DNA from 4 places in the Streptomyces sp. NPDC017940 genome. Region 3 is predicted to be linked to each of the others. Evidence: riboswitches for the same ligand, from Rfam matches in the RefSeq annotation. Region 3 holds a riboswitch; each other region holds the start of a gene.

Region 1 (4,963 bases), 1.2 Mb from region 3:
ATGGAGAAAGGCGTCACCATGACCTCAGTGCAGGTCGAAGAGCACTACGACGAGCACGGCGGCAATGGTGCCGCGGGCGCCGGCGGGGCCGGCGACAGCGAGGGCTATCAGCGCGGGCTCGGAGCCCGGCAGATCCAGATGATCGCGATTGGCGGTGCCATCGGCACCGGCCTGTTCCTCGGCGCGGGCAAGGCCATCCACAAGGCGGGCCCGAGCCTCATCCTCGCGTACGCGATCGCGGGTCTCGTCATCTTCTTCATCATGCGCGCGCTCGGCGAGCTCTTGATGTACCGCCCCGTCTCGGGTTCGTTCTCGGAGTACGCCCGCGAGTTCGTCGGCCCCTTCTTCGGGTTCGTGACCGGCTGGACGTACTGGCTCTTCTGGGTCGTCACCGGCATCACGGAAGTCACGGCGGCGGCCCAGTACATGCAGTACTGGACCCATGACTCCATTCCCCAATGGGGCTACGCCCTGATCTTCACCGTCATCCTGTACGGCGCCAACCTGATCTCCGTGAAGCTCTTCGGCGAGCTGGAGTTCTGGTTCTCCATGGTCAAGGTCACCGCCATCATCGGCATGATCCTGATCTGCGCCGGCATCCTCACCATCGGCTTCTCCGACGCCGGTGACACCGCCTCCGTCTCGCACCTGTGGGACAACGGCGGCTTCTTCCCCAACGGCATCGGCAACACGCTGATGACCCTCCAGATCGTGATGTTCGCCTTCCTCGCCGTGGAGCTGGTCGGCGTCACCGCGGGCGAGTCCAAGGACCCGAAGAAGACCCTGCCCAAGGCGATCAACACCGTGCCGTGGCGCATCGCCGTCTTCTACGTCGGCGCGCTCATCATGATCCTGTCGGTCGTGCCGTGGACGCACTTCCAGCCCGGCGTCTCCCCGTTCGTCGCCGCCTTCGAGAAGATGGGCCTCGGCGTCGGCGCCGCGATCGTGAACTTCGTGGTCCTGACCGCCGCGCTCTCCTCCTGCAACTCGGGCATGTACTCCACCGGCCGCATGCTGCGCGACCTCGCGCTCAACGGCCAGGGCCCGAAGTTCTTCACCAAGCTCACCAAGAACGGCCTGCCGCTCGTCGGCACCACCGCGTCCGCCGCGCTGATGCTCGTCGGCGTGTGGATCAACTACCAGTGGCCGGGCGAGGCGTTCAACTACGTCGTCTCCTTCGCCACCATCTCCGGCATGTGGGCCTGGATCATGATCCTGGTCTCCCAGATCAACTACCGCCGCAAGGCCGACCGCGGCGTCCTGCCGCAGTCCAGCTTCCGCGCGCCGGGCGCCCCGTACACCAGCTGGTTCGCGCTCGCCTTCATCGGCATGGTCATCGTGATGATGGGCGTCGACAAGGACGCCAGGATCTCGCTGTACTGCGCCCCGGTCTGGGCCGCGATCCTGGGCGTGTCCTACCTGGTCCTGAAGAGCCGCAACCCGGGGGCCGCGGCCTTCAAGAAGCGCGAGCACGGCGGTCCCGCCGCTGAGAGCGGCGCGAAGCCCAACAAGGACTGACCCCGCCGTCGCACTCCGTACGTCCAGCATGCGGGCGGCCCCGTACCACACTTCGGTACGGGGCCGCCCTGCTGCTTATCCTGGCCGACATGCTGACCATCACCCAGGCCCTCCACGACCAGATCGTCGCGCACGCGCGCGAGGACCACCCCGACGAGGCCTGCGGCGTCCTCGCGGGCCCCGCGGGCACCGACCGCCCCGAGCGGTTCGTCCCGATGCTGAACGCGGCCCGCTCGCCCACGTTCTACGAGTTCGACTCCGCCGATCTGCTCAAGCTGTACCGCGACCTCGACGACCGCGACGAGGACCCGGTGGTCATCTACCACTCGCACACCGCGACCGAGGCCTACCCCTCCCGCACCGACATCTCCTACGCCAACGAGCCCGGCGCGCACTACGTCCTGGTCTCCACCGCGGACACCGACGACGCGGGCCCCTTCCAGTTCCGCTCGTTCCGGATCGTCGAGGGGGAGGTCACCGAGGAGGAGGTCCGGGTCGTACCGGCATACTGAGCACGACCCTTGAGGCGGCAGGACCCAGGAAGCCGGTGCGAATCCGGCGCGGTCCCGCCACTGTGACCGGCCCGCGCCCGCGCGGACCGTGAGCCAGGAACTGACCTGCCGCCCTCTCCCACTTGACGCAGGGGACGCGGAAATCCCCTGGAGGAGGCCGCGCCGCCATGCTCTCGCGCCGTACCCGCCCGCTCACGCACGCCCTGACCGCCGCGGCGATGCTGATCCCCCTGGCCGCGTGCTCCTCGTCGGACTCCGGCCCCGACACCGAGGGGAAGGCCGGGGCGTCCGCCGCCGGATTCCCGTACACCGTCACCAACTGCGGCCAGAAGACCACGTACGCGGCTCCCCCGAAGCGCGCCGTCACCATGAACCAGCACGTGACGGAGATCCTCCTCGCGCTCGGCCTGAAGGACCGCATCGCCGGGACCGCCTACCTCGACGACAAGATCCTGCCCGAGTACGAGAAGGCCTACGAGTCCCGCCCGGTGCTCGCCAAGGAGTACCCCTCCTACGAGAAGCTGCTCGCCGCCAACCCCGACATGGTGTACGGCGGTTACGCCAGCGCCTTCACGGCGGGCGAGGGGCGCTCGCGCGAGGCCCTCGCCAAGTCCGGCATCAAGTCCCGCCTCAACATCGAGGGCTGCGCCGGGAAGTCCGTCACGATGGACGACCTCTACCGCGAGGTGCGCGAGGTCGGCGCCACCTTCGGCGTCCGCGACCGGGCCGAGAAGTGGATCCGTGCCGCCGAGGCAGAACTGGCCGCCACCGCGAAGGAGTCCGCCCGGTCCGCCGAGGACGGCAAGCCGCCCGCGGTCTTCGTGTACGACAGCGGCGACAAGACGGCGTTCACCGCGGGCGGGCGCGGCATCGGGAACGACATCATCGAGCGCGCGGGCGGCCGCAACGTCATGTCCGACCTCGACAAGCCCTTCGGCGACGCCTCCTGGGAGACCGTCGTGGACCGCCGCCCCGAGGTGATCGTCATCTACGACTACGGCGCCACGACCGTCGCCCAGAAGAAGAAGCGCCTCCTCGACGACCCTGCCCTCAAGGACGTCCCCGCCGTCAGGAACAAGCGGTTCGCGGTGCTGCCGCTGTCGGACGTGGTGCTCGGGGTGCGGGCACCCGGGGCGGTGCGGAAGCTGGCGGAGCAGCTGCGGTGAGGGGGCTTCGCTCCGCGGGCACCGCGAGGCCCGCGCCGGGGGCCGGTCAGGCCGTTCCGGGGACGGGTCAGCCCGTTGCGGGGACCGGTCAGGCCGTTCCGGGGACCGGGCAGACCGCCCGGCGTTCGAGGACGAAGCCCAAGGCCGAGCGACGGGCCGAGCGACGGGCCGACCGGCGGGCCGACCGGCGGGACGCCGCCCCGTCCGAGGGGAGGCCTCCCCGCACCGGACTGGCGTACGGCGCCGTCATGGCCGCCCTGGTCCTCGCCCTGGTGGCCGCAGGCCTCGCCGCGCTGATGTGGGGCTCGGTGAAGATCCCGCCCGCGGACGTCTTCCACATCCTCACGGGCCGGGCGGAGGACCCGTCCCCGTACCGCACGATCGTCCTCGACGTCCGCCTCCCACGGGTCCTGCTCGGCGCAGCCGTGGGCGCGGGCCTCGCCGTGGTCGGCACCACCCTCCAGGCTCTGGTCCGCAACCCCCTGGCGGACCCCTTCCTGCTCGGCATCTCCTCGGGCGCCTCGGCCGCGGCGGTCGCGGTGATCGTGCTCGGCGTGGGCGCGGGCCTGGCCACGACGGTGACGATCCCGGCGGCGTCCTTCGTGGGCGCCTTCCTCGCACTGCTCCTCGTGTACACCCTCGCCCGGGATCCCGGCGGCGGCTTCACCACGAACCGCCTGATCCTCGCGGGCGTCGCCGTCTCCTACGTCCTGGCCGCGCTGACCAGCCTGATCCTGGTGGTCTCCGCCCGCGCCGACCACCTCAAGGAGGTCCTGTACTGGACGCTCGGCGGCCTGGGCAGCGCCCGCTGGGACACGCTCGCGCTGCCGCTGGTCGTCCTCACGGTCGGTACGGGCCTCCTGCTCGCGCTCGCCAGGCCCCTCGACCTGCTCCTGGTCGGCGAGGAGGGCGCCACCGTCCTCGGTCTGAACACGGCCCGGTTCCGCGCGGGCGTCTTCGCCCTGGCCTCCCTGGTGACCGGGGTGCTCGTCGCGCAGAGCGGGGCCATCGGCTTCGTCGGCCTGATGGTGCCGCACGCGGCCCGCATGCTGGTGGGGGCCGCGCACCGGGCGCTGCTCCCGGTGGCCGCGCTGACGGGCGCGGTGTTCCTGGTCCTCGCCGACATCGCCGCGCGTACGGTCGCGGCACCGCAGGACATCCCGGTGGGCGTGCTCACTGCGCTCACCGGCGGCCCGTTCTTCCTGTGGCTGCTGCGCAGGGACCGGTCACGGCAGGAGGCGGCGGCATGACCCGGCCGGGCACCGCGCGGACGGCGACGCGACCGGCCGGACCGCCGGCCGCCGACCCCCTGCTGAGCACCGCGGACCTCACCTTCGCCACCCCCTCCGGCCGCCGCCTCGTCGACGCCGTCTCACTCACCGTCTCCGCGGGTGAGACGGTGGGCCTGGTCGGCCCGAACGGCAGCGGCAAGACGACGCTGCTCCGCTGTGTGTACGGGGCGCTGACGCCCACCGGCGGCCAGGTGCTCCTCGACGGCGCGGACCTGGCGGGCGCGAGCGCCAAGGCCCGCGCGCGCCGCATCGCCACGGTCCCGCAGGACGGCCAGGCGGGCTTCGAACTCACCGTCCGCCAGATCGTCGCCATGGGCCGCTCCCCGCACAAGCGCTTCTGGGAGGCGGACACCGCCGCCGACGCGGAGCTGGTGCGCGGCGCCCTCGCGCGGGTGGGCGCGGCGGACCTGGCGGGGCGGTCCTTCGCCCGGCTCTCCGGCGGCGAGCGGCAGCGGGTCCTGACGGCGCGGGCCCT
Region 2 (4,963 bases), on a different contig from region 3:
GGTCGTCATATCGACCGTGCTCACGATGGTCGCCTACCAGCTGTGGCAGCGTGACCAGCGCGCCCGCAAGGCTCTCCGGGACTCCCAGGACCTCAGCGAAAGGGCGTCCCGGTGAACGACGGCGTCAACGGCGTCGCACTCGCCGTCTTCATCTTCTTCTTCGTCGCCGTCACCGTCATGGGCTTCCTCGCGGCCCGCTGGCGCAGGGCCGAGAACGACAGCCTCGACGAGTGGGGCCTCGGCGGCCGGTCGTTCGGGACCTGGGTGACGTGGTTCCTGCTCGGTGGCGACCTCTACACCGCGTACACCTTCGTGGCCGTCCCCGCGGCGATCTACGCGGCGGGCGCGGCCGGCTTCTTCGCCGTGCCGTACACCATCCTGGTCTACCCGCTCATCTTCACCTTCCTGCCCCGCCTGTGGTCCGTCTCGCACAAGCACGGGTACGTCACCACGTCGGACTTCGTCCGCGGGCGCTTCGGCTCCAAGGGGCTCTCCCTCGCCGTGGCCGTCACCGGCATCCTCGCGACCATGCCGTACATCGCGCTCCAACTCGTCGGCATCCAGGCCGTCCTCGACGTGATGGGCGTCGGCGGCGGCGAGGACACCAACTGGTTCATCAAGGACCTGCCGCTGCTCATCGCCTTCGGCGTGCTCGCCGCGTACACGTACTCGTCCGGGCTGCGGGCACCCGCGCTGATCGCGTTCGTGAAGGACACCCTGATCTACATCGTGATCGCGGTGGCCATCATCTACATCCCGATCAAGCTCGGCGGCTTCGACGAGATCTTCCAGGCGGCCAACGAGAAGTTCTCCGCGACGAACGAGGCGACCGGGAAGCCGGTCGGGGCGCTCGTGCCGGGTGACGCGGGGACCTGGACCTACGCCACCCTGGCGCTCGGCTCCGCGCTCGCGCTCTTCATGTACCCGCACTCGATCACCGCGACGCTCTCCTCGCGCAGCCGGGACGTGATCCGCCGCAACACCACCATCCTGCCGCTGTACTCCCTGATGCTCGGCCTGCTCGCGCTGCTCGGCTTCATGGCGATCGCCGCCGGAGTCAAGGTCGAGAACGGGCAGTTGGCCATCCCCCAGCTGTTCGAGGACATGTTCCCGGACTGGTTCACCGGGGTCGCCTTCGCGGCGATCGGCATCGGCGCGCTCGTGCCCGCCGCCATCATGTCCATCGCGGCAGCGAATCTCTTCACCCGCAACATCTACAAGGACTTCCTCCGCCCCGACGCGACCCCGGCGCAGGAGACCAAGGTCTCCAAGCTGGTCTCGCTCCTGGTGAAGGTGGGCGCGCTCGCCTTCGTGCTCACCATGGACAAGACCGTCGCCATCAACTTCCAGCTGCTCGGCGGCATCTGGATCCTCCAGACCATGCCGGCGCTCGTCGGCGGCCTGTTCACACGCTGGTTCCACCGGTGGGCGCTGCTCGCGGGCTGGGCGGTCGGCATGATCTACGGGACGGTCGCCGCGTACGGGGTGGCCTCGCCGACGCAAGCGCACTTCGGCGGCTCCTCCAAGGAGATCCCGGGCATCGGCGAGATCGGCTACATCGGTCTGACCGCCTTCGTCCTGAACGTGGTCGTGACCGTGGTCCTCACCTTCGTCCTCAAAGCCCTCAAGGCCCCCGACGGCATCGACGAGACCTCTCCCGAGGACTACACCGCCGACGCAGGGGACAAGGGCGTGCAGGTCGAGCTGCCCACCGTGGGGGCGGGCACGGGACACTGATCCGCTACCGGCCCGGGCCACCGGGCCAGTAGTCTTCTGCCGCCCCTTCCACAGGGGATCCCCGTACGCGACACGGGCCGCCGACTCGTTCGGCGGCCCGTTCGTCGTGTCTGCCCCGAGGTGGCGGGCAACACGCCCGACACAAGATGTGGGCCCGCCTCGCACCACCGGACACAAGATGTATGCTCGTGCTCGCTGTCGCCGCAGGGGAATCCGGTGCAAGTCCGGAACTGTCCCGCAACGGTGTACTGGTACGCATTCGGGCGCTCGCGCCACACCCTGTACCAGTGAGTCCGACGACCTGCCGACGGCGTACCCGGATCGTCCGGTCCGGGTACCGAGACGTCCGGGCCTCGTGGAATGGGTTGGTGGACGCGGAGTCGCCCCTGCGTGGGCGCACGCGTGCCCCGCTGCTCCCCGAAGGCCCAGAGCCGAGCGAGGGAGAGCACCACGTGACCATCGCGCCCGCCGAGCCAGCGTCAGCGCAGGCCGAGCAGCAGCCCGCCGAGACCGGCCACCAGGCCGCGGCAGGACAGGCCGCCCCCGGACCGGCCGCACCCGGCGCCGAAGGCCCCGGTGCCGTCCTGCTGCGCACCCTGACCGACCTCACCGCCGACCTCCCCGACGCCGACCCCGGCCGGGTCGCCGCCGCTGCGCTGCGGGGCCGCTCGGCGAAGGCCGACGAGAGGGAGCTGCGGGAGCTGGCCACCGAGGCCGCCGCCGGGCTCATCTCCGAGGACCCGGCCTACTCCCGGCTCGCCGCCCGGCTCCTGAGCATCGGCATCCGCGAGGAAGCCGCGTCCCAGGGCGTCACGTCGTTCTCCGAATCGGTCGCCACCGGCCACCGCGAAGGCCTGATCGCGGACCGCACCGCCGACTTCGCCCTCCGGCACAGGGCCCGCCTCGACGCGCTCGTGGACGCCGCGCTCGCCGACGGCGCCGACCGCCGCTTCGGCTACTTCGGCCTGCGCACCCTGCACAGTCGCTACCTCCTGCGGCACCCGATCACCCGCAAGGTCATCGAGACGCCGCAGCACTTCATGCTGCGCGTGGCCGCGGGTCTCGCCGAGGACGAGAGCGAGCGGGCGCTCGACGAGGTCGCCGCCCTGTACGGCCTGATGAGCCGCCTGGACTACCTGCCCTCCTCGCCCACGCTCTTCAACTCCGGCACCCGCCACCCGCAGATGTCGAGCTGCTACCTGCTCGACTCGCCGCGCGACGAGCTCGACTCCATCTACGACCGGTACCACCAGGTGGCGCGGCTGTCCAAGCACGCGGGCGGCATCGGGCTCTCGTACTCCCGCATCCGCTCGCGCGGCTCCCTGATCCGCGGCACCAACGGGCACTCCAACGGCATCGTGCCGTTCCTCAAGACCCTCGACGCCTCCGTCGCCGCCGTGAACCAGGGCGGCAGGCGCAAGGGCGCGGCCGCCGTCTACCTGGAGACCTGGCACTCCGACATCGAGGAGTTCCTGGAGCTGCGGGACAACACCGGCGAGGACGCCCGGCGCACCCACAACCTGAACCTGGCGCACTGGATCCCCGACGAGTTCATGCGCCGCGTCGCCGCCGACAAGCCGTGGTCGCTGTTCTCCCCCGCCGACGTGCCCCAGCTCGTCGACCTGTGGGGCGAGGAGTTCGACGCCGCGTACCGCGAGGCGGAGGCGGCGGGTCTCGCGCAGAGGACCATCCCCGCGCGCGACCTGTACGGCCGGATGATGCGCACCCTCGCGCAGACCGGCAACGGCTGGATGACGTTCAAGGACACCGCCAACCGCACCGCCAACCAGACCGCGGAGCCCGGCCACACCGTCCACTCCTCCAACCTCTGCACGGAGATCCTGGAGGTCACGGACGACGGCGAGACGGCCGTGTGCAACCTGGGCTCGGTGAACCTCGGCGCGTTCGTGGACACCGCGGCGGGCGACATCGACTGGGAGCGGCTCGACGCCACCGTGCGCACCGCCGTCACCTTCCTCGACCGGGTCGTCGACATCAACTTCTACCCGACCGAGCAGGCGGGGCGCTCCAACAGCAAGTGGCGTCCCGTGGGCCTCGGCGCCATGGGCCTCCAGGACGTCTTCTTCCAGCTGAAGCTGCCCTTCGACTCGCCCGGGGCGCGCGCGCTCTCCACCCGGATCGCCGAGCGCGTGATGCTCTGCGCGTACGAGGCGTCCGCCGACCTCGCCGAGCGCAACGGCCCCCTCCCCGCCTGGGAGAAGACCCGCACCGCGCGCGGTGTCCTGCACCCCGACCACTACGGCGTGCGGCTCGCCTGGCCCGAGCGGTGGGCGGCGCTGCGGGAGCGCGTCGCGGCCACGGGCCTGCGCAACTCGCTGCTCCTCGCCATCGCGCCGACCGCCACCATCGCGTCCATCGCGGGCGTGTACGAGTGCATCGAGCCGCAGGTCTCCAACCTGTTCAAGCGCGAGACGCTGTCCGGCGAGTTCCTCCAGGTCAACACCTATCTGGTGGAGGAGCTCAAGCGGCTCGGCGTGTGGGACGCGCAGACCAGGGAGGCGCTGCGCGAGTCCAACGGCTCGGTGCAGGGCTTCAGCTGGGTGCCCGAGGAGGTCCGGACGCTGTACCGCACGGCCTGGGAGATCCCCCAGCGCGGGCTCATCGACATGGCGGCGGACCGCACGCCGTTCCTGGACCAGGCGCAGTCCCTGAACCTGTTCCTGGAGACGCCGACCATCGGCAAGCTCTCCTCGATGTACGCCTACGCCTGGCAGCGCGGCCTGAAGACCACGTACTACCTGCGCTCACGCCCGGCGACGCGCATCGCCCGCGCGGCCGGGGGCTCCGCCGCCACATCCGCTCCCGCCCCCGTCCCCGAGCAGGCGAGCGACCCCGAGGCGGTCGCCTGCTCCCTGGAAAACCCCGAGTCCTGCGAGGCCTGCCAGTGATGTCCCAGTCCGAACTGCACACCACGAACACCAGTGGTGAGAAGAACCTGCTCGACCCCGGCTTCGAGCTGACGCTGCGCCCGATGCGCTACCCGGACTTCTACGAGCGCTACCGGGACGCGATCAAGAACACCTGGACCGTGGAGGAGGTCGACCTGCACTCGGACGTGGCCGACCTGGCCAGGATGACGCCCGAGGAGCAGCATCTGATCGGCCGCCTGGTCGCGTTCTTCGCGACCGGCGACTCGATCGTGGCGAACAACCTCGTCCTGACGCTGTACAAGCACATCAACTCCCCCGAGGCGCGTCTCTACCTG
Region 3 (4,963 bases):
CAGCGATCCGGCACCCGGTCCAGGGCGTCCGCGGGCACGTCACCGAACGGGTGCGCGACCCTCGTGGAAGGGGCCCCGGAGGGCGGAATTCCGGGCCTCGACGGGCCGACGGCGCGTCCGGGGCTCGTCCGGGGCGCGTACGCGGCGTCCGGGCCGGAGCGGGCCGAGAAGACGCCGCGCGGCCACCACCAACGATGGGTCACCGCACAGCCCAACTCAGTTCACTTTCCGTTCACTCAGTTTGCCTACGTTCCACGTGCCACTGACGTCCAACAGAAGCCTGGGTAAATGGAACACATCACGCTTCTCCTCGGGATCGTGATCGTCACCGCTCTCGTGTTCGATTTCACGAACGGTTTCCACGACACAGCCAACGCGATGGCGACGACCATCTCGACCGGCGCCCTCAAGCCCAAGACGGCGGTGGCCATGTCCGCCGTGCTGAACCTCGTCGGAGCGTTCCTCTCCGTCGAAGTCGCCAAGACGATCTCCGGCGGCATCATCAACGAAGACGGTCTGAAGACCGAGGTGATATTCGCGGCCCTGGTGGGCGCGATCCTCTGGAACCTCCTGACCTGGCTGCTGGGCCTGCCCTCCAGCTCCTCGCACGCCCTGTTCGGCGGCCTCATCGGCGCCGCCGTGATGTCCATGGGCTGGTCGTCGGTCAACGGCGGCACGGTCGTCACCAAGGTGCTGCTGCCCGCCGTCGCGGCCCCGCTCGTCGCCGGCATCGCCGCGACGCTCGCGACCCGCCTGACGTACCGCATCAGCAGCCGCACCGACGAGAAGTCCACCGCCAAGGGCTACCGCGCGGGCCAGATCGCCTCCGCGGGCCTCGTCTCGCTCGCCCACGGCACGAACGACGCGCAGAAGACCATGGGCATCATCACGCTGGCCCTGATCACCGGCGGTGTGCTCAACCCGGGCGCCAACCCGCCCATGTGGGTCATCGTCTCGGCCGGTGTCGCCATCGCGCTCGGCACCTACCTGGGCGGCTGGCGCATCATCCGCACCATGGGCAAGGGCCTCACCGAGCTGGCCCCGAAGCAGGGCTTCGCGGCGCAGACGTCCGCCGCGACGGCCATCCTGGCCTCCTCGCACATCGGTTTCTCGCTCTCCACCACCCAGGTCTGCTCCGGCGCCGTGATGGGCGCGGGCCTCGGCCGCAAGGGCGGGGTGGTCCGCTGGTCCACCGCGACGCGGATGTTCGTGGCGTGGGGTCTGACGCTCCCGGCCGCCGGTCTGGTCGGCGCGGGCGCCGAGCTGCTCACCAAGCAGGGCACGTGGGGCATCGCCGCCACGGCCGCGCTGCTCGTCGGCGGCTCCGCCGTCATCTGGGTCCTGTCGCGCCGCCAGCCGGTCGACCACACGAACGTCACAGCCGACGAGATCGGCACGCCCGCCGAGCCCGCGGGCGTCGTGACCACCGCCATCGCGGCCGTCTCGCCGCCCCCGGCGGGCACCCCCCTCGCGATCGAGGACACCGCGCCGTTCTCGGCCGACGTCCCGGTGTCGCACTCGTCCGCGTCCGCCACGGCCATGGCGGACCCCGCCCGGCCCGCCACGGTCTAAGGAAGAAGCAGCATGAAGATCGACTGGGCAGCCCTCGCCTCCGTCTTCGGAGTCAGCCTCCTGGTGACCGTCGCCCTCGTGGGCCTGTTCACCCTCGGCGTCGTAGCCCTCTCCAAGCAGGAACAGGCCCGCGAGGCCCGAACCTCGGGCACGGGCACCGCCGCGCTCCCGGCGCAGGTCGGGGCGTACGCGTGCTTCGCACTGTGCGCCGCGGCGGTGGCGTACGGGATCTATCTGATCGTCGTCTGACAACGGCACACCCTGCTCCCGCGCACCGGTTGCCGGACACTCGCTCCACCCGCCACGGGGGCGGCCATCACGGCCGCCCTCGTGGCTCTTCCGCGTTCCGAGTCGCATCGCGACTCGCTCAAGCTCGATACCCTCTCACCCCCGCGAGCCGCCCTCACGGAGGCCTGACACCGGCAAGCGTACGGAGGGTCTCCCGGCGTGCCTAGCCTCGAACCGGCCCCGGCCCGCAGGCCTCGTGTGGACCTCCGCACACTCTCCCACCGCAGGTCAACAGCGAGTTGACGGGCGTCGCGGGCCGTGGTGAACTGCCGAAGCCAATTTACGGCGGCAGGAGAGGAAGCCGGTGCGAGTCCGGCGCGGTCCCGCCACTGTCACCGGGTGACCGAACACGGTCCCCGGGAGCCAGGAACTCTCACCGCCGGTCTCGTCGAACCAGGGCGCGGACACCCTGAGTGAGGACATGTCGTCATGCGCGGCCGCCCGTTGCCGGTTCCCCCTCCCCTGCCCCGACGGGTGTCGTCGACCGTACCGCCGTACGCAGCGGCGGCCTGAGCCGTGCGGGCCGATCGCGACTTCGCGTACGGCGCCGCCGCGGGCCTCCTCGGTGACCTGTTGCTCGGCGACCCGCGCCGCGGCCACCCGGTCGCCGCGTTCGGGCGCGCGGCAGCGGCCGTCGAACGCCTGCTGTGGCGCGACCACCGCGGCTGGGGCGCGCTGCACACGGTGGTGTGCGCCGGGGGCGCGGCGGGCGCCGGTGCGCTCGCTTCCTTCGCTGTACGCCGCTCCCGTGCCGCATCCGTCGGGCTGACGGCCGCCGCGACCTGGGCCGTCGTCGGTGGGACCTCGCTCGGCCGGGAGGCCCGTGCCGTCGCGGGCGCCCTGGCCGCCGGGGACATCGACGTGGCGCGGGAGCGGCTGCCGCACCTGTGCGGGCGCGACCCCGAGGCCCTGGACGCGGACGGGATCGCCCGTGCCGTCGTGGAGTCCGTCGCCGAGAACACCTCGGACGCCGTGGTGGGGGCGCTGGTGTGGGGCGCCGCCGCGGGCGTGCCGGGGCTGCTCGGGTTCCGCGCGGTCAACACCCTCGACGCCATGGTCGGGCACAAGTCGCCCAGGTACCGCCGCTACGGCTGGGCCTCCGCCCGCCTCGACGACGTCCTCGGCTGGCCGGGCGCCCGGCTCACCGGTGTGCTCGCGGTGGTCGCGGGCGGCTCCCCCGGCGCTGCGGCACGCGCCTGGCGGGACGACGCCGCAGCCCACCCGAGCCCCAACGCCGGTGTCGTCGAGGCCTCCTTCGCGGGGGCGCTCGGCGTGCGGCTCGGGGGGACGCTCTCGTACGCGGGAAGGGTCGAGCACCGGCCGGTCCTGAACGGCGGCGGGCGTCCCGTCGCCGTGACGGACATCGAGCGGGCCGTGCGCCTGTCCCGGCGGGTCTCCCTGCTCGCCCTCGGCGTCGCCGCGGCCGCCGACCTCGCCCGGGGCGCCCGCACGGCCGCCCGGGGCACACGAGTGGCCCGGCGGCACCCGGCGCCGGGAACTGCCACAGCGCTGCCGGGCCGCGGAGGTCGTACATGAGTGGAGGGCTGCTCGTCGCGGGGACCACATCCGACGCGGGCAAGAGCGTCGTGACCGCGGGCATCTGCCGGTGGCTGACGCGCGAGGGGATCTCCGTCGCGCCGTTCAAGGCGCAGAACATGTCGCTCAACTCCTTCGTCACCCGCGAGGGCGCCGAGATCGGCCGGGCGCAGGCCATGCAGGCGCAGGCGGCGCGCGTCGAGCCGTCCGCGCTGATGAACCCCGTGCTGCTCAAGCCGGGCAGCGACCGTTCGAGCCAGGTCGTGCTCATGGGCAGGCCCGTCGGCGAGATGAGCGCGCGCGGCTATCACGGCGGGCGGCAACAGGCCCTGCTCGACACCGTCGTGGGATGCCTGGAGCAGCTTCGGGGCACCTATGACGCCGTGATCTGTGAGGGCGCGGGCAGTCCCGCCGAGATCAATCTGCGGCGCACCGACATCGTGAACATGGGCATCGCGCGCGCCGCGCGCTTCCCCGTGGTGGTGGTCGGCGACATCGACCGCGGTGGCGTCTTCGCGTCCTTCTTCGGCACCGTGGCGCTGCTGGCGCCCGCCGACCAGGAACTCGTCGCCGGTTTCCTCGTGAACAAGTTCCGCGGTGACGTGTCGCTGCTCGAACCCGGCCTCGCCATGCTGCGGGGCCTGACCGGGCGGCCCACGTTCGGGGTGCTGCCCTTCCGGCACGGGCTCGGCATCGACGAGGAGGACGGCCTGCGGGTGTCGCTGCGCGGGGCGGTGCGTGAGTCCGTCGTGGCGCCGCCGCACGGCGAGGACGTGCTGCGCGTCGCGGTGTGCGCCGTACCGCTGATGTCCAACTTCACCGACGTCGACGCGCTCGCCGCCGAACCGGGCGTCGTCGTGCGCTTCGTGGACCGCGCCGATGAGCTGATCGACGCCGACCTCGTCGTCGTGCCCGGGACCCGCGGCACCGTGGGCGCCCTGCGGTGGCTGCGCGAGCGCGGCCTCGCGGACGCGCTCGCGCGCAGGGCCGCCGAGGGCCGCCCAGTCCTCGGGATCTGCGGCGGCTTCCAGGTCCTCGGCGAACACATCGAGGACGACGTGGAATCGCGCGCCGGGTCCGTCGAGGGGCTCGGGCTGCTGCCCGTACGCGTCACCTTCCGACGCGAGAAGACCCTCGCGCGCCCCGTCGGTGAGGCGCTCGGCGCACCCGTCGAGGGGTACGAGATCCACCACGGCGTCGCCGACGTCCTCGGCGGTGAGCCCTTCCTCGACGGGTGCCGGGTCGGCGCGGTGTGGGGCACGCACTGGCACGGCTCGCTGGAGAGCGACGCGTTCCGGCGCCGCTTCCTCACCGAGGTCGCCCGCGCCGCGGGCCGCCGCTTCGTGCCCGCCCCCGACACCTGCTTCGAGGCGCTGCGCGAGCAGCAGCTCGACCTGCTCGGCGACCTCGTCGAGGAGCACGCCGACACCGCGGCGCTGCTGCGTCTGATCGAGTCGGGCGCGCCCCCGGGTCTGCCCTTCGTGCCGCCGGGAGCACCGTCGGTACCGGCGGCGCGGGGGACCCCGGCATGACGGCACCGCACCCCGCCCCACGGCCTTCGGCCCCG
Region 4 (4,963 bases), 430 kb from region 3:
TCAAACCCCCTCTGGCCAGGGAAGATTGACGGCTCGTGGAGCGGCCGTTGTCAGTGCGGGGACGTAGAATGGAAGCAATGTTCGAGGGGGCCCGTGAGGGTTCCTGAACGCGACAGGAGGATGCCTGTGCCCGCTGCCGCACCGCCGTCGAAGTCCGCCACCACCCGCTCCCGCACGTCCCCCGCCGCCCGCTCGTCACGCATGTCCCGCGCGGCCCGCCCGGACCACCCCACGCTCTGCGACGTTCCGTACGTCCCACTGGAGAAGCGCCCCCTGCCCCCCGGCCGCCCCCGCGACTGGTACATCACCCACAACCGCCGCCTCAAGGCGATGCGCCTGGCCATAGCCCTGCTCGACGCGGGCGTCCTGGTCCCGAACCAGGCGAGCAACATCCGGATCCGCTCCATGGCCGAGACGGTCGGCATCCACCCGCCGTCGGACACCACGTGCCACATGGTGCGAGCCCTGATGCGCTACAGCCGCTGACGCGCCAGGACGCCGTGGACCGGCCCGCCTCCGGCCCACGGCGCCCCGCGCGCCCGCAGCGGGACTGCCCGAGCTGCTCCGGCGTCACCGCCAGCGCGGGTGGCCCTGCGGGACGACAGGCCCTCGCGCGCGCCCGCACAATGGCTCCATGGGCTCCTCAGTCACGGGTCCCGCGTCCGGCGAGTTCGTCCGGGCCGCGCCCCCGCCCGGCGGCACCGTCGTGTCAGCCGTCGGCTACCGCAGACAGGGCGGCGGCACCGCACTCCACCGCGGTCTGCCGTCCCCGTACCTGACGCTGATCTTCTCCCTGGACGGCCCCGTCGTCACCGGCCGCACCCCCGGCGAGGCGACGGGACCCGACGCCGCGCGCACCGACATCGTCGTCGGCGGCCTGCACCAGAGCCCCGCCTACGTCGTCCAGCCCGAGCACGAGTCCGGCATCCAGCTGGCCGTGCACCCGCTCGCGGCCCGCGCCCTGCTCGGCCTGCCCGCAGCCGAACTCGCGGGCCCGATGGTCGTCGAGGGCGCCGACGTCCTCGGCCGCATGGCCGCCGACGTCCGCGAACGCCTCTGCGAACTGGATTCCTGGGAGGGCCGCTTCGCCCTCCTGAACGCCTACCTGGCCCGCCGCACGGCCGCCGCCGGGCGCACCGGCGCGGTACGGCCCGAGATCACCGAAGCCTGGTCGTGGCTCGCCAGGCACCGGGGCGCGGGCACCCTGCGCGGCCTGTCCGCCCACGTCGCGCTCAGCGAGCGCCGCCTGTCCGCGCTGTTCCGCGCCGAGACCGGCGTCACCCCCAAGCAGGCCGCCCGCCTGATGCGCTTCCAGCACGCCAAGACGGCCGCCGTGCGCGCCGTCGCCGCGGGCGCGCGCCCCGACCTCGCCGGGATCGCCGCCGACTGCGGGTACTACGACCACTCCCACCTGGTACGGGACTTCCGCCAGTACACAGACGCGAGCCCCACCGCTTGGCTGGCGGAGGAGTGCCGGAATATCCAAGCCGGGGCGCACGGCGGCGGCGAAGACTTGGACCCATGAACACCGACGAAAGCACCCAGAACGCACCCAGCACATCCAAGACGGCGAACCGTCGCGCCCCCGACGTCTGGCCGGCCTTCCAGGCCCATGACGCCCCCGCCCTGATCGACTTCCTCGTCGGCACGGTCGGGTTCCTGCGCACCGCCGTGTTCGAGGACGCGGGCCGCGTCGCCCACGCCCAGCTCGACTGGCCCGAGGGCGGCGGTGTCATGTTCGGCAGCTACGATCCGGCGGCGGCCGAGTGGTGCACGGCGCCGGGCACGTTCAGCGCGTACGTCGTCACCGCCCACGTCGACGACCTCTACCGCAGGCTCACCGAAGCCGGGGTGAAGGTGGTCCGCGAGCTCCAGGAACGGCCGTACGGCAGCCGTGAGTTCAGCGTCGCGGACCCCGAGGGCAACAAGTGGTCCTTCGGCACCTACGCCGGGGAGCCCCGCCCCGACCAGCCATGACGTCCGCCCGGGGTGATAGCTTGCGGACGCCAGTCGTACCCGTACCAGGGTCGGGGAATCCGGTGCGAGACCGGAACTGACGCGCAGCGGTGAGGGGGACGGGCGAGGCCAGCGGCCACTGGGGGCCCGTACCCCTGGGAAGGCGGCCCCGCCCGGACGAACCCGAGTCCGAAGACCTGCTGGCACCGCCGTCCGCACGGGCGGCGGGGTTTCGCAGACCAGGCTCCGCGCATGAGCCCTGAGACTCGGGAAGACGTGTGTCCACGATCGTCCGCCGTACAGTTCGCACCCGCACCCGCACCCGTACGCGTACGCGCACTCGCACCCGCACGCGTTCCCGTCCACGTACTCGTCGTATCCGTACACGTGCCGGTGCCGCCCTGCTGAGCGCCGGACTCGTCCTGCTCACCGCGTGCGGCGGCGGCTCGTCCGCGAAGCGGTCGGACAAGGCGCCGCCCGGCTACCCGCTCACCCTCACCGCGTGCGGCGAGAGGACCGAGGTGCCCGCGCCGCCCCGGCGCGCCGTCTCCCTCGACCAGGGCTCCACCGAGATCCTGCTCTCCCTCGGCCTCGCCGACCGCATGGCCGGCACCGGCACCTGGACGGACCCTGTCCTGAAGGGCCTGCGGAAGGACAACGCCAAGGTCCCGCGGCTCGCGGACCGCTATCCGTCGCTGGAGAAGGTGCTCGACGAGGAACCCGACTTCGTCAGCGCGTCGTTCCTCTACACGGTCGGCAAGGGCGGCGTCGCCGACCGCGCCAAGTTCACCGACCTCGGTGTGCCCGTCTACGTCTCGCCCACCGACTGCGCGGGCAAGGACAACGCGGGCGACGACGACGGCACCCGTACCAAGACCCTCACCATGGACACCGTGTACGGCGAGATCCGCGACCTCGCGCGGGTCTTCGACGTACGCGGGCGGGGCGAGAAGCTGATCGCGGACCTGAAGTCGCGCACCGCGCGGGCGAGCAGGTCCATTGACGCCTCCGACACCACCCTCATGTACTGGTTCGCCAACTCCGAGGCCCCCTACATCGCGGGCTGCTGCGGCGCGCCCGGCATCATCACCCGCGAGCTCGGCGCGAAGAACGCCTTCGCCGACACCCGCGAGGAGTGGCCCCAGATCAACTGGGAGACCGTCGCCGACCGCGACCCCGACGTCCTGGTCGTCGGCGACCTCACCCGCAGGTCCCAGTCCGCGGAGAGCGCCCGCCAGAAGATCGAGTTCCTGGAGTCCAACCCGGCCACGAAGAACCTCACGGCCGTGAAGAAGAAGCGGTACGTCCTGCTCAGCGGCCAGGCGCTCAACCCGACGATCCGCACCGTCGACGGCATCGAACAGGTCGCGGCGGGACTGCGCCGGTTCGGCCTGGCGAAGTGAGCGGGCGGTGAGGCGTTCCGCCGAGCCGCCGCGTGTCCGGTCGCGGGGCGGCGCGGGGCCGCGGGTGGTCCTCCTCTGGCTCGCCGGGCTCGCGGCGCTGTTCCTTTCCCTCGCGGCGGCCGTCACCATCGGCCCGGCCGACATCTCCGTACCGGACGTGTGGTCGGCGGTGGCGGCGCACCTCGGCTGGGGCGAGCCGGAGCTGACGCCGATCCGCGACGGCATCGTGTGGAACCTGCGGATGCCGCGCACGGTCCTCGCCGCGGTGTGCGGGGCGGGCCTCGCGGTGTGCGGGGCGGTGCTCCAGGCGCTGCTCCGCAACCCGCTCGCGGACCCGTTCGTCCTCGGTGTCTCCTCCGGCGCGTCCACCGGTGCCGTGGCCGTGGTGGTCCTCGGGGTCGGCGGGGGAGTCCTGACGGTGTCCGCGGGCGCCTTCATCGGCGCCGTACTCTCCTTCGCCCTGGTCCTCCTCCTCAGCCACACCCTGGGCGACACCATCGACCGCGTGGTCCTGTCCGGCGTCGCGGCGATGCAGCTCTTCTCCTCCCTGACCTCCTTCGTCGTCCTGACGGCCGCCGACGCGGAGACGACGCGCGGCGTCCTGTTCTGGCTCCTCGGCTCCCTCAGCGGAGCGGGCTGGACGGACGTGTGGCTGTGCGCCGCGGTCCTCCTCGTCGCGCTCACCGTCCTCCTGCCGCACGCGAGGACCCTGGACGCCTTCGCGTTCGGCCAGGACGCGGCGGCGACCCTCGGCGTACGGGTGGGCCGGGTGCGTGTCGTCCTGCTCTGTACGACGGCACTCCTGACGGCGGTCCTGGTCAGCAGCGCCGGGGCGATCGGCTTCGTGGGCCTGGTCCTGCCGCACGCGGCCCGGGCGGTCGCGGGCGCGGGGCACCCCCGGCTGCTGCCGGTGACGGCACTCGCGGGCGCGATCTTCCTGATCTGGGTGGACACCCTGGCCCGCACGGTCCTCGACCCGCAGGAGGTGCCGGTGGGCGTGGTGACATCACTGATCGGCGTACCGGCGTTCGTGGTCGTGCTGTACCGGACGAGGAGGGGCGCGTGACGGGGTGCGGGGAGGGGGTTGGGGGGACGGGGGTTGCTGCGCTCACGGAGGCTTCCGCGTCCGCGGAGGTTGCCGCACCGGTGGGGCTCGCGGCGGAGCGGGTCGCGCACCGGGCGGGCGGCTGTCTGATCGTCGACGGCATCACCCTCGCGCCCCGGCCGGGCAGCACGGTGGGCCTCCTCGGCCCGAACGGTTCCGGCAAGTCCACGCTGCTGCGCCTGCTCTCGGGGGTCCTCGCGCCCGCGACGGGCGTGGTCACGCTGGACGGCGTACCGCTGCCGCGCCTCGGCCGCAGGACGACGGCCCGCCGCCTCGCGGTGGTCGACCAGCACGCCACGACACAGGTCGAGCTGACCGTACGGGACGTGGTGGCGCTCGGCCGGATCCCGCACCGCAGGCCGTGGTCGGGCGGCACCCCCGAGGACGACCGGGCGGTCGAGGACGCCCTCGCCCGCACCTCCCTGACCGAGCGGGCGGACCAGTCCTGGCACACCCTGTCCGGCGGCGAACGCCAGCGCGCCCACATCGCGCGGGCCCT

What was found. Region 3 has a riboswitch for cobalamin ahead of ACH4DX_RS05825 (cobalamin biosynthesis protein). Riboswitches for the same ligand answer to the same signal wherever they lie in the genome.
Region 1: another riboswitch for cobalamin. It lies ahead of ACH4DX_RS00580 (ABC transporter substrate-binding protein); the one in region 3 lies ahead of ACH4DX_RS05825 (cobalamin biosynthesis protein).
Region 2: another riboswitch for cobalamin. It lies ahead of ACH4DX_RS11195 (ribonucleoside-diphosphate reductase subunit alpha); the one in region 3 lies ahead of ACH4DX_RS05825 (cobalamin biosynthesis protein).
Region 4: another riboswitch for cobalamin. It lies ahead of ACH4DX_RS03970 (ABC transporter substrate-binding protein); the one in region 3 lies ahead of ACH4DX_RS05825 (cobalamin biosynthesis protein).

Annotation. Positions count from the first base shown of each region.
Region 1 is NZ_JBIRHJ010000001.1:146,568-151,530, forward strand. Features, by position in the region: gene ACH4DX_RS00570 (amino acid permease) at 19-1,518, shown strand; gene ACH4DX_RS00575 (Mov34/MPN/PAD-1 family protein) at 1,608-2,030, shown strand; cobalamin riboswitch at 2,016-2,154, shown strand; gene ACH4DX_RS00580 (ABC transporter substrate-binding protein) at 2,198-3,196, shown strand; gene ACH4DX_RS00585 (FecCD family ABC transporter permease) at 3,445-4,446, shown strand; gene ACH4DX_RS00590 (ABC transporter ATP-binding protein) at 4,443-4,963, shown strand, end outside.
Region 2 is NZ_JBIRHJ010000003.1:232,992-237,954, forward strand. Features, by position in the region: gene ACH4DX_RS11185 (DUF3311 domain-containing protein) at 1-115, shown strand, start outside; gene mctP (monocarboxylate uptake permease MctP) at 112-1,737, shown strand; cobalamin riboswitch at 1,903-2,061, shown strand; gene ACH4DX_RS11195 (ribonucleoside-diphosphate reductase subunit alpha) at 2,190-4,646, shown strand; gene ACH4DX_RS11200 (ribonucleotide-diphosphate reductase subunit beta) at 4,646-4,963, shown strand, end outside.
Region 3 is NZ_JBIRHJ010000001.1:1,377,938-1,382,900, reverse strand. Features, by position in the region: gene ACH4DX_RS05835 (anion permease) at 289-1,572, shown strand; gene ACH4DX_RS05830 (hypothetical protein) at 1,585-1,821, shown strand; cobalamin riboswitch at 2,117-2,250, shown strand; gene ACH4DX_RS05825 (cobalamin biosynthesis protein) at 2,377-3,396, shown strand; gene ACH4DX_RS05820 (cobyric acid synthase) at 3,393-4,928, shown strand.
Region 4 is NZ_JBIRHJ010000001.1:950,155-955,117, forward strand. Features, by position in the region: gene ACH4DX_RS03955 (hypothetical protein) at 202-486, shown strand; gene ACH4DX_RS03960 (helix-turn-helix domain-containing protein) at 635-1,525, shown strand; gene ACH4DX_RS03965 (VOC family protein) at 1,522-1,977, shown strand; cobalamin riboswitch at 1,991-2,176, shown strand; gene ACH4DX_RS03970 (ABC transporter substrate-binding protein) at 2,334-3,359, shown strand; gene ACH4DX_RS03975 (FecCD family ABC transporter permease) at 3,367-4,425, shown strand; gene ACH4DX_RS03980 (ABC transporter ATP-binding protein) at 4,506-4,963, shown strand, end outside.